Regions from separate parts of the Pigmentiphaga sp. MLSB6-MA01 genome, predicted to be linked through region 3. Evidence: predicted binding sites of a transcription regulator. Region 3 holds the regulator's gene; each other region holds the start of a gene.
The links. The regulator HrcA, encoded in region 3, represses chaperone genes, less so after heat shock. The targets are predictions, from matches to a motif close to TTAGCACTCNNNNNNNNNGAGTGCTAA.
Positions count from the first base shown of each region.

Region 1: the regulator HrcA is predicted to act here: its motif matches at 2,033-2,059, upstream of groES (co-chaperone GroES).
Region 2: the regulator HrcA is predicted to act here: its motif matches at 1,556-1,582, upstream of rpoH (RNA polymerase sigma factor RpoH).

Region 1 covers NZ_JBXAFV010000022.1:19,265-22,525, forward strand. The annotation lists gene groL (chaperonin GroEL) at 1-1,546, opposite strand, end outside; gene groES (co-chaperone GroES) at 1,609-1,896, opposite strand; gene AC1Q6E_RS26860 (HdeD family acid-resistance protein) at 2,137-3,261, opposite strand, start outside.
Region 2 covers NZ_JBXAFV010000003.1:261,223-264,483, reverse strand. The annotation lists gene AC1Q6E_RS06800 (tripartite tricarboxylate transporter substrate binding protein) at 1-163, shown strand, start outside; gene rpoH (RNA polymerase sigma factor RpoH) at 615-1,529, opposite strand; gene AC1Q6E_RS06790 (hypothetical protein) at 1,794-2,495, shown strand; gene AC1Q6E_RS06785 (glutamate synthase-related protein) at 2,702-3,261, shown strand, end outside.
Region 3 covers NZ_JBXAFV010000024.1:7,523-10,783, forward strand. The annotation lists gene recN (DNA repair protein RecN) at 1-459, opposite strand, end outside; gene AC1Q6E_RS27585 (NAD kinase) at 493-1,389, opposite strand; gene hrcA (heat-inducible transcriptional repressor HrcA) at 1,584-2,588, shown strand; gene hemH (ferrochelatase) at 2,672-3,261, shown strand, end outside.

The sequences.
Region 1 (3,261 bases), on a different contig from region 3:
TCAGCAGCAGCGAAGCCACGGAAGCGGCGTTCTGCAGGGCGGTGCGGGTGACCTTGGTGGGGTCCAGCACGCCGAACTCGACCATGTCGCCGTACTCGCCGGTAGCCGCGTTGTAGCCGTAGTTGCCCTTGCCGTTCAGCACTTCGTTGACGACCACGCTGGGTTCGTCGCCGGCGTTCGACACGATGGTGCGCAGGGGCTCTTCAATGGCGCGCAGCACGATCTTGATGCCGGCGTCTTGATCGGCGTTGGCACCCTTGGTGGCAACGATGGCTTGCTTGGCACGCAGCAGGGCTACGCCGCCGCCGGGCACCACGCCTTCTTCCACCGCGGCACGCGTGGCGTGCAGGGCGTCTTCGACGCGAGCCTTCTTTTCCTTCATTTCGACTTCGGTGGCAGCGCCGACCTTGATCACGGCAACACCGCCGGCCAGCTTGGCCACGCGCTCTTGCAGCTTTTCACGGTCGTAGTCCGAGGTCGCTTCTTCGATCTGGGTGCGGATCTGCTTGACGCGCGCCTCGATGGCCTTGCTGTCGCCAGCGCCGTCGATGATCGTGGTGTTTTCCTTGGCCACTTCGATGCGCTTGGCCTGGCCCAGCTCTTGCAGGGTGGCTTTTTCCAGCGACAGGCCGGTCTCTTCCGAGATCACGGTGCCGCCGGTCAGGATGGCGATGTCTTCCAGCATGGCCTTGCGGCGGTCGCCGAAGCCAGGGGCCTTGACGGCGGTGGTCTTCAGGATGCCACGGATGTTGTTGACGACCAGGGTGGCCAGGGCTTCGCCGTCGACGTCTTCAGCGATGATCAGCAGCGGGCGGCTCGACTTGGCGACTTGTTCCAGGACGGGCAGCAGTTCGCGGATGTTGCTGATCTTCTTGTCGTGGATCAGGACGAAGGGATCGTCCAGGGCCGCGACTTGCTTGTCGGGGTTGTTGATGAAGTAGGGCGACAGGTAGCCGCGGTCGAATTGCATGCCTTCGACGACGTCCAGCTCGTTTTCCAGCGACTTGCCGTCTTCGACGGTGATGACGCCTTCCTTGCCCACTTTTTCCATCGCGTCGGCGATGATCTGGCCGATCGACGAATCGCTGTTGGCCGAGATCGAGCCGACCTGGGCGATTTCCTTGCTCGACGAGCAGGGCCTGCTGATCTTCTTCAGCTCTTCGATGGCGGCGGCGACGGCCTTGTCGATGCCGCGCTTCAGGTCCATCGGGTTCAGGCCGGCGGTCACGTACTTCTGGCCTTCGTGCACGATGGCCTGGGCCAGCACGGTGGCGGTGGTGGTGCCGTCACCGGCGTTGTCGCTGGTCTTGGAAGCGACTTCCTTGACGAGCTGGGCGCCCAGGTTCTCGAACTTGTCCTTCAGTTCGATTTCCTTGGCGACGGACACGCCGTCCTTGGTGACGGTGGGGGCGCCGAAGGAGCGCTCCAGGACCACGTTGCGGCCCTTGGGACCGAGGGTGACCTTGACGGCGTTGGCGAGGACGTTTACGCCGCGGACGACGCGGGCGCGGGCGTCATCACCGAACTGGACTTGTTTGGCAGCCATTTACGAAATTCCTTGGATGATTGTGTTGAATACCGGGGGATCGGACAGCAGGCCGAGGAGGCTTACTGGATCACCGCCAGGATTTCTTCTTCGCGGATGACGAGCAGTTCGTCGCCGTCGACCTTCACGGCCTGGCCGGCGTACTTGCCGAACAGGACCTTGTCGCCGACCTTGACGTCGACCGGCAGCACTTTGCCGTCTTCGGTCTTCTTGCCCGGGCCGACGGCCAGGACTTCACCCTGGTCGGGCTTTTCGGCAGCGCTGTCGGGGATGACGATGCCGGACGCGGTTTTACGCTCGTTGTCCAGGCGCTTGACGATCACGCGATCGTGCAGGGGACGGAGGGCCATACAAACTCCTGATGTTCGAAGTTGACGTCTAATTGTCAGAAAAAGAGGCTGGAAAGCCGCATTTAGCCGGTGCCGCGTAGAAACGCGGTGCCTCAGCCTGTTGCCAGGAGGGCCTGGCGCCGCGTGAGCAGCGTTGTTAGCACTCTTGGCAATCGAGTGCTAATTATAGGGATGGCATGGGGGGCTTTCAAGGGGGAGGGCATCCGGGACAGCCCTTATTCCACCCGGGCCCGTCCCGGCTCAGGCCCGGCTGCGCGAGGTCATGCGCGTGGCGGCCGCCAGGAAGCGCGAGAACCAGGACTTCTGGACCGGATGGATGACCGCGCGCAGCGCCCGGCTGTAGTCCAGCGTCAGGCCGGGCGTCCAGGCCATGACCTGGGCGCGCTGGCGGACCTGCGCGGCGATCCAGAGCTCGGGCATCAACAGGGTGCGCAGCACCTGCCGCACGCTCCGGCTGCGGTCGTCCAGCACGCCGTCCAGCGCGGATTCCAGCGCGTACGAGACCGAGCTGGAGCAGTTGCGCCGGGTCAGGTTGTAGATCTCCTGCCCGCGGTAGCGTTGCCAGAAGGCCTGGAGTTTCTGGTGGTCGTACCGGTCGAACCTGACCTGCCAGTTCGACGGGCACCAGGCCTTGGACTCGGTCGGGTAGTCGGGCTGGAATTTGCCCGGGACGTCGTTTTCCTTGACCGCCTTCAGCAGGTTGAAGAATTCGGAGGGCGAGCGGTCGATGTCTACCGCCGGATACAGGCTGATATAGGTGGACGGCGGTGCTTCCATGGCGGCGTGCCCGGTCGATATCACGCCCTGCACGTCGACCGCGGCGATGTAGCGGTTGAATACCGGCCGCGACACGGTCTTGTCCTTGGCCGAGCCCACGGGGGTCCAGACATGGACGGTCAGGGGGCCGTCCGGCGCGGGTGGCTGCGGGGAAGGCGGCGGATTCGCATCCGCGTCCGCCGCGCGCAGGTCCAGGGGGGCGAGCAGGTCGAACATGGATGACTGTTCGCTCAGCTTCCGGGCCCGGGCGGCGACCCGCATGGTGTTGATGCCGGCGGCCAGCATGGTGATGCCGATGAAGTACGAGACGGTGCCGGCGTAGTGGCTGGGGTAGGGTTGGAACAGGAACAGGCCGAACAGGACCTGGGCGCAGCCGCCGAGCACGGACAGGCGCCAGCGGTCGTAGCGCAGCACCCAGGCCGAGGCGATCTGGAACACGCCCAGCACGAAGTAGGTCAGGCCCAGGATGATGGCCAGCAGCAGGTTGCTGACCGATCCGCCGGTCAGGATCAGCAGCGCGATCAGCAGGAAGATGCCGCCCTTGAAGGCCAGGACCGCTTTCTGGGCGCCCATGCCGCTGCCTGCGAC
Region 2 (3,261 bases), on a different contig from region 3:
CGAAGCCATGAAGAAGATCGTCGCCCAACCCGCCCTTCAGCAAACCTTCGCTTCGCTGGGCAGCCCCATCGACTATATGGACGCCCCCGAATTCGCCCGCTACTGGCAAGCCGACGCTCAACGCGTCCAAGCCGCCGTCCGCCGCATAGGGAAGGTGGACTGATGGTACTAGTCCCGGGAAACTGCGGATCTGGCTTTGCCGGTCCGCCGGTTTCTCCCCCTTGAGGGGGCCTGCGTAAGCGGGGGGGCTTCCTCCCAAAAAAAAACGGGACACCGAAGTGTCCCGTGAATATCCGCCTCAAGTGGGGGGGAGGGAGGAGAAAAGCAGAGGCGGATGTATCGGCTGGTACCGGCAAACTGCGCCGGAAGAAATGTCGTGCGGGGGGAAGCCCGACATTCCGACACGAGGGCGTTGCACCCAAAGCGTGTCCCACCTGACGGTTAGTCAAGGCCCAGGCGGGGAAGTTCACCCGCTACCCGTATTTCCACGTAAATTTCCGCCAAATCTGTAACGATGTATGACCCTTGCGGGAGCGCCGCAAAAAAGGCGGATCCGGTCGTTCCGGAATCCGCCTTGGGGGCCCGCGCCGATGGCGCGGCAGTGCCTGCGAGGTTCAGGCGTACTCGGCCAGCGCGCCTCGCATCTTGGTCATGGCGCGTGCCTCGATCTGACGGATGCGCTCGGCGGACACGCCGAATTCGTCCGCGAGTTCCTGCAGGGTGGCGCCGCCTTCGTCCTTCAGCCAGCGCGCCTCGATGATGCGGCGCGACCGGTCGTCCAGGCTCTCCAGGGCCTGCTGCAGTCCGCTGCCGTGCAACTCGTCGCGGCGGCGTTCCTCCAGGATGGTGCTGGGTTCCTGCTGGCCTTCGTCAGACAGGTAGGCGATGGGGGCGAATTCGTTCTCGCCATCATCGCCGCCACGGCCTTCCAGGGCCATGTCCTGCCCATACAGGCGCACCTCCATCTCGGTCACGTCCTGCGGCCGCACGTTCAGGCTGGCGGCGATTTCCTCGACCTGATCCGGCGTGAGCGCGTGCGAGTCCGGTTTCAGGCTGCGCAGGTTGAAGAACAGCTTGCGCTGGGCCTTGGTGGTCGCCACCTTGACCAGGCGCCAGTTCTTCAGGATGTATTCGTGGATCTCGGCCTTGACCCAGTGGATGGCGAAGGACACCAGGCGCACGCCGCGATTGGGGTCGAAGCGCTTGACGGCCTTCATCAGGCCGACGTTGCCTTCCTGGATCAGGTCGGCGTGCGGCAGCCCATAGCCCAGGTACTGCCGGGCTATGGCGACCACCAGCCGCAGGTGCGACAGCACCAGCTCGCGGGCGGCGTTGAGGTCCTGCTTGTCCTGGTAGCGCTGGGCCAGGTCGTGTTCCTGCTCGGCCGTCAGCACCGGCAGGCGGTTGACGGCGCCGATATAGGCTTCGATCGTACCAAGGGCGCCAGGGTTGGCGATGGCCAGGGCCAGCGCGCCGGGGCCGCTTGTGGCGGATGCGAGGGCGTTGGACTGATTCGACGAACGTTTCATAAACGGCTTACCTCCATGTCTGAAGGTTAGCACTCTCGAACAAAGAGTGCTAATGGGTGTTTTTGATGGGTGCGATAAAGCGAATCGATCGCTGTGCGGTGCAGCACGGCAAGCGAACCCGGCCAGATCGGAATCCGGGACCCGATCGAAGGCCGGCAGCGGGCAGGCAATCGGGGCTTCATACTGCATAGACCATGAAATCGGCGTATCGTTCGCGGAAACCTGCATTTTCCGACCTGAGATATTGATGCGTCCCCGGTAATCATGGCCCGCCTTCCCCGTCTGTATGCCCCGGATCTTCCCCATCTCGCCCAGGCCCGCTTCACGGTTCCCCTGTCGGCGGGAGGCGACGGCGCCGCCATGCTGGACCAGGTCGCCGCCTGGCTGGAGGCCGACGCCAGGCAGCACGGCGTGGCCGTTCATGGGTGGGCGCTTACTTTTGACCAGCTGTTGCTACTGGCTACTCCCGCTGGCCCGGGGGGGATCTCGGCCGTGATCCAGTCCCTGGGGCGCCGCCTGGCTGCCCGGCTGCATATAGGAAGAGTCTTCGCCGGCCGGTTCCGCTCCACGCTGGTCGAGCCGGGCGCCTGGGTGCTGCCCGCTCTGATCTGGCTCGAAACCGTTCCGCTGCGCCAGGGGCTGGCGGGCGACGTGGAGTTGTGGCGTTGGTCCTCGGCCCCGGCGCATATGGGTGCCGCGTCCGCCGGCATGCTGCATGACCACGCCGATTATTGGGCCTGTGGCAATACGCCGTTCGATCGCCAGGCCAATTACCGCGCCAGGATGGCGGAAAGCGTTGCGCCTTCGACGGCGCAGCGTATCGAGCAGGCGCTGTATGGCCAATGGGCCTTAGGCGGTCCCGCGTTCGTGCAGGCGCTGGAGGGCACCAGCAGCCGGCGGGCCGCCGCCAGCAAGCGGGGGAGGCCTCGCAAGCACCCTCGGACTGAGGAAGAAAATGCACGGTAGTGGTGCGACCCTAATTTAATTCCCCGGATTTGTGGCCTGGATAATAATTAGGGACGCTCCCCTTTTTATTTTTCTTGCGACCCCTGGTGCGCCGCAGTATTGTCGATTCCCCCGGCGCGGCATCCGTGCGCGCGCCAAGTTCGGCATCCCGATGTCCAGTACCCCGGATTCGTGTCCGGTACATGAATCCACCAGCGGAGCGCACCATGCCCCTATCCAGCCAGGACCACCTGTCGGCCCCGTCGTCCCCGGCCGCCGTCATCGACGCTTCCCGCATCGGCCTTCCCGCGCCGCGCCAGCCGGACGCACAGGGCCTGTACGATCCGTCCAACGAGCACGACGCCTGTGGCGTGGGTTTCGTGGCCCACATCAAGGGCCAGAAGAGCCATTCCATCATCCAGCAGGGCCTGAAGATCCTCGAGAACATCGACCATCGCGGCGCGGTCGGGGCGGATGCGCTCATGGGCGACGGCGCGGGCATCCTGATCCAGATCCCGGATGCGCTGTATCGCGAGGAAATGGCTGCCCAGGGCGTGACCCTGCCCGCTCCCGGGGAATACGGCGTGGCGATGGTGTTCCTGCCCCAGGAAATGGGGTCGCGCCTGGCCTGTGAAGCCGAACTCGAGCGCGCCGTGCGCGCCGAGGGCCAGGTGGTGCTGGGTTGGCGCGACGTGCCCATCGACAAGGAAATGCCGATGTCGCCCAACGTGAAGGTCATGGAGCCGGTCATCCGGCAGCTCTTCATCGGCCGCGGTGGCGACGTCAT
Region 3 (3,261 bases):
CCGTACAGGGCCGTGGTCTCCGTGGTCATCCAGCATGTCGCGCTGGGAATCGACCTTGAGCAGGCTCTGGTGCGCGTGCTGGCCATGGATGTCGACCAGGTGCTCGCCCAGTTCGCGCAACTGGGTCAGGGTGGCGGGTACGCCGTTGATGTAGCCGCGGCTGCGTCCCTGGGCATCGATGATGCGCCGCAGCACCAGGCTGTCGGTATCCAGTTCGCGCTCGGCCAGCCAGTCCAGCAGGGCCGGGGGGACGTCGAACACCGCGCTGACCTCGGCCCGGCCGGCACCTTCGCGCAGGACCGAGGCATCGGCGCGTTCGCCCAGGGCCAGGGCCAGGGCATCGATCAGGATGGACTTGCCGGCACCCGTTTCGCCGGAGAAGACAGTGAAGCCCGGGCCGAATTCGACCTCGGTCTGGTCGACGATCACGAAGTCGTTGATGTGCAGGGCGCGCAGCATACGAATGGAGCCGGTGGAAGGAGCGGAGAGGGGCTAGTCGATCGCGGTGCCGGAAATCTGGTTCCAGTGCAGTTTGCGCCGCAGCGTGGAAAAGTAACTGTATCCGGCCGGGTGAAGGAAGCGGATGGTATGGTCGGCGCGTTTTACCCGGACGCGGTCGCCTTCCTGCAGCGACGACCAGCTCTGCATGTCGAAATGCACGCTGGCGCTTTCGTCGCGGCCGCCGGGAGAGCGGGTGAGGGTGATGTCTATCGTGCAGTCGTCCGGGATCGCGATCGGCCGGTTGGACAGCGCCTGCGGCGCCACCGGCACCAGCACCAGCCCGCGCAGCGACGGGTGCAGGATGGGGCCGTTGGCCGACAAGGCATAGGCCGTCGATCCCGTGGGCGTGGCGATGATCAGGCCATCGGCGCGCTGCTTGGACATGTACAGGCCATCGACCTGCACCGTGACTTCCAGCATGCCGCCCAGGCCGGCCCGGCTCAGCACCACGTCGTTCAGGGCCAGCGCGGACACCAGCGTGGCCTCGCCCCGGATGACGCTGCAGGCCAGCAGGGTGCGGGTTTCCGATTCGAACTGGCCGTCGAGGATGCCGGCGATGGCGGTGCCGGCGTCCTCGATGGGAACGTCGGTGATGAAGCCCAGCCGGCCGTGGTTGATACCCACAACGGGCACATCCCAGGGGGCCAGTTGCCGCGCCACCCCCAGCATGGTGCCGTCGCCGCCCATGACGATGGCGAGCGACGCGCGCTGCCCGATTTCCTCGACGGTGGCCGCGGGATAGTCGAGGACGCCGATGTTGGTGGCGGTGTCTTTCTCGAACACGACCTCGCGCCCGGCATCGCGCAGCATCTGCGCGACCGCGCGCAACGGCGCGGCGATGCCGGTATCGTGGTATTTGCCGACGAGGGCGACGATGGGAAAATGCATGGAGGCATTATATGAGGGGAGTCCCCCCAACGGGGCTCCATGTGGCCCTTTTTGTCCACCCCCTGAACCCGGCAGTCGCCAGGCCCCCGCGGAACCGGCTCCTTCGCGGGCCGCCGCGCAGCGGCCCGGGGGCTCACCATGCCGGACGCGCGAAGCGCGTGGGAGAAGGGCTCATCCAGGGGTACAATCTCCCCATGGACGATCGCGCACGTACACTGTTGAAAGCTCTCATCGAGCGTTACATCACCGACGGGCAGCCGGTCGGTTCGCGTACGCTTTCCAAAGTCTTCGACCTGTCGCCGGCCACGATCCGCAATGTCATGGCCGATCTCGAAGACCACGGCCTGATCCATAGTCCCCATACGTCCGCCGGCCGCGTCCCCACGCCCCGGGGCTACCGGATGTTCGTCGACTCGCTGCTGACGGTGCAGCCGTACGAGGTCTCCGAGGCGACCCACATCCAGACCCTGCTGCCTTCGGCCGAGCCCCAGCGCGTCATCGCGGCCGCGGCCTCGCTGCTGTCCAAGCTGACCCAGTTCGCCGGCGTGGTCATGGCGCCCAAGCGCAGCCAGATGTTCCGGCAGATCGAATTCATCCGCCTGTCCGACACGCGGGTGCTGCTGATCATCGTGACGCCCGAAGGCGATGTGCAGAACCGCATGCTGCGGGTCCAGCGGGACTATTCCTCCGCCGAACTGGCCGAGGCGGCCAATTTCTTCAACCAGCATTTCAGCGGCAGGTCGTTCGAGGACGTCCGGCTGATCCTCCAGCGCGAACTGAGCCAGTTGCGCGAGGACATCTCCAGGCTGATGGAGCTGGCGGTGGACGCCAGCACCGAGGCCGCCACCGAGGACGACAGCGTCGTCATCTCGGGAGAATTGAACCTGCTGGGTGTTTCCGACATCACGGCTGACATGGACAAGCTGCGCCGGATGTTCGAACTGTTCGAGAAAAAGACCGATCTGATGCAACTGCTCGACGTGTCCAGCCGTGCGCATGGCGTCCAGATCTACATCGGCGGCGACTCGCAGCTCGTGCCGGTGGAAGAAGTCAGCGTCATCACGGCGCCCTACGGGGTGGACGGCAAGGTCGTCGGGACCCTGGGCGTGATCGGTCCGACCCGGATGGCGTACGAGCGGGTGATTCCCATCGTCGACATCACCGCGCGCCTGTTGTCGAACGCCTTGAGCCATCATTGAGCCGGCGCCCGCCGGCAGGGGCTCAGGGCAGCCCTGCCCGCGCCCGCTCCTCCCGCCATTCCCGAGCCTAGAAAACGCTACGCATGCGCTTCCTTCCCGAGCCGCCGCCGTCCCCCCATCATCCCACCCGCACCGGCCTGCTGCTGGTCAACCTGGGAACACCCGACGCGCCTACCGCCTCCGCCGTCCGCCGCTACCTGGCCGAGTTCCTGTCCGACCCCCGCGTGGTCGAGATTCCCCGCGTGGTGTGGCTGCCCATCCTGTACGGCCTCGTCCTGACGCTGCGGCCGCGCGACGCGGCGGCGCGCTATGCCTCGGTATGGACGCCCGAGGGGTCGCCGCTGCTGGCATGGAGCCGCCGCCAGGCCGAGGGATTGGCGCGCGAGCTGTCCAGCCGGGGCCTGGGCGTGGAGGTGGCGCTGGCCATGCGCTATGGCAACCCCTCGCTGGACGGAGCCATCGCCGCGCTGCGCGAAACGGGATGCGAGCGCATCCTGGTCCTGCCGCTCTATCCGCAGTACGCCGCCAGCACGACCGCCGCGGTGTCCGATGCCGTGAGCGCCTGCCTGGCCCGGCTGCGCAATGTGCCCGAGATCCGCTACGTCCGGGATTTCCACGCCGACCCGGGCTATATCGAGGCGATGGCGGTCCGCATCCTTGAGTTCTGGCGCCG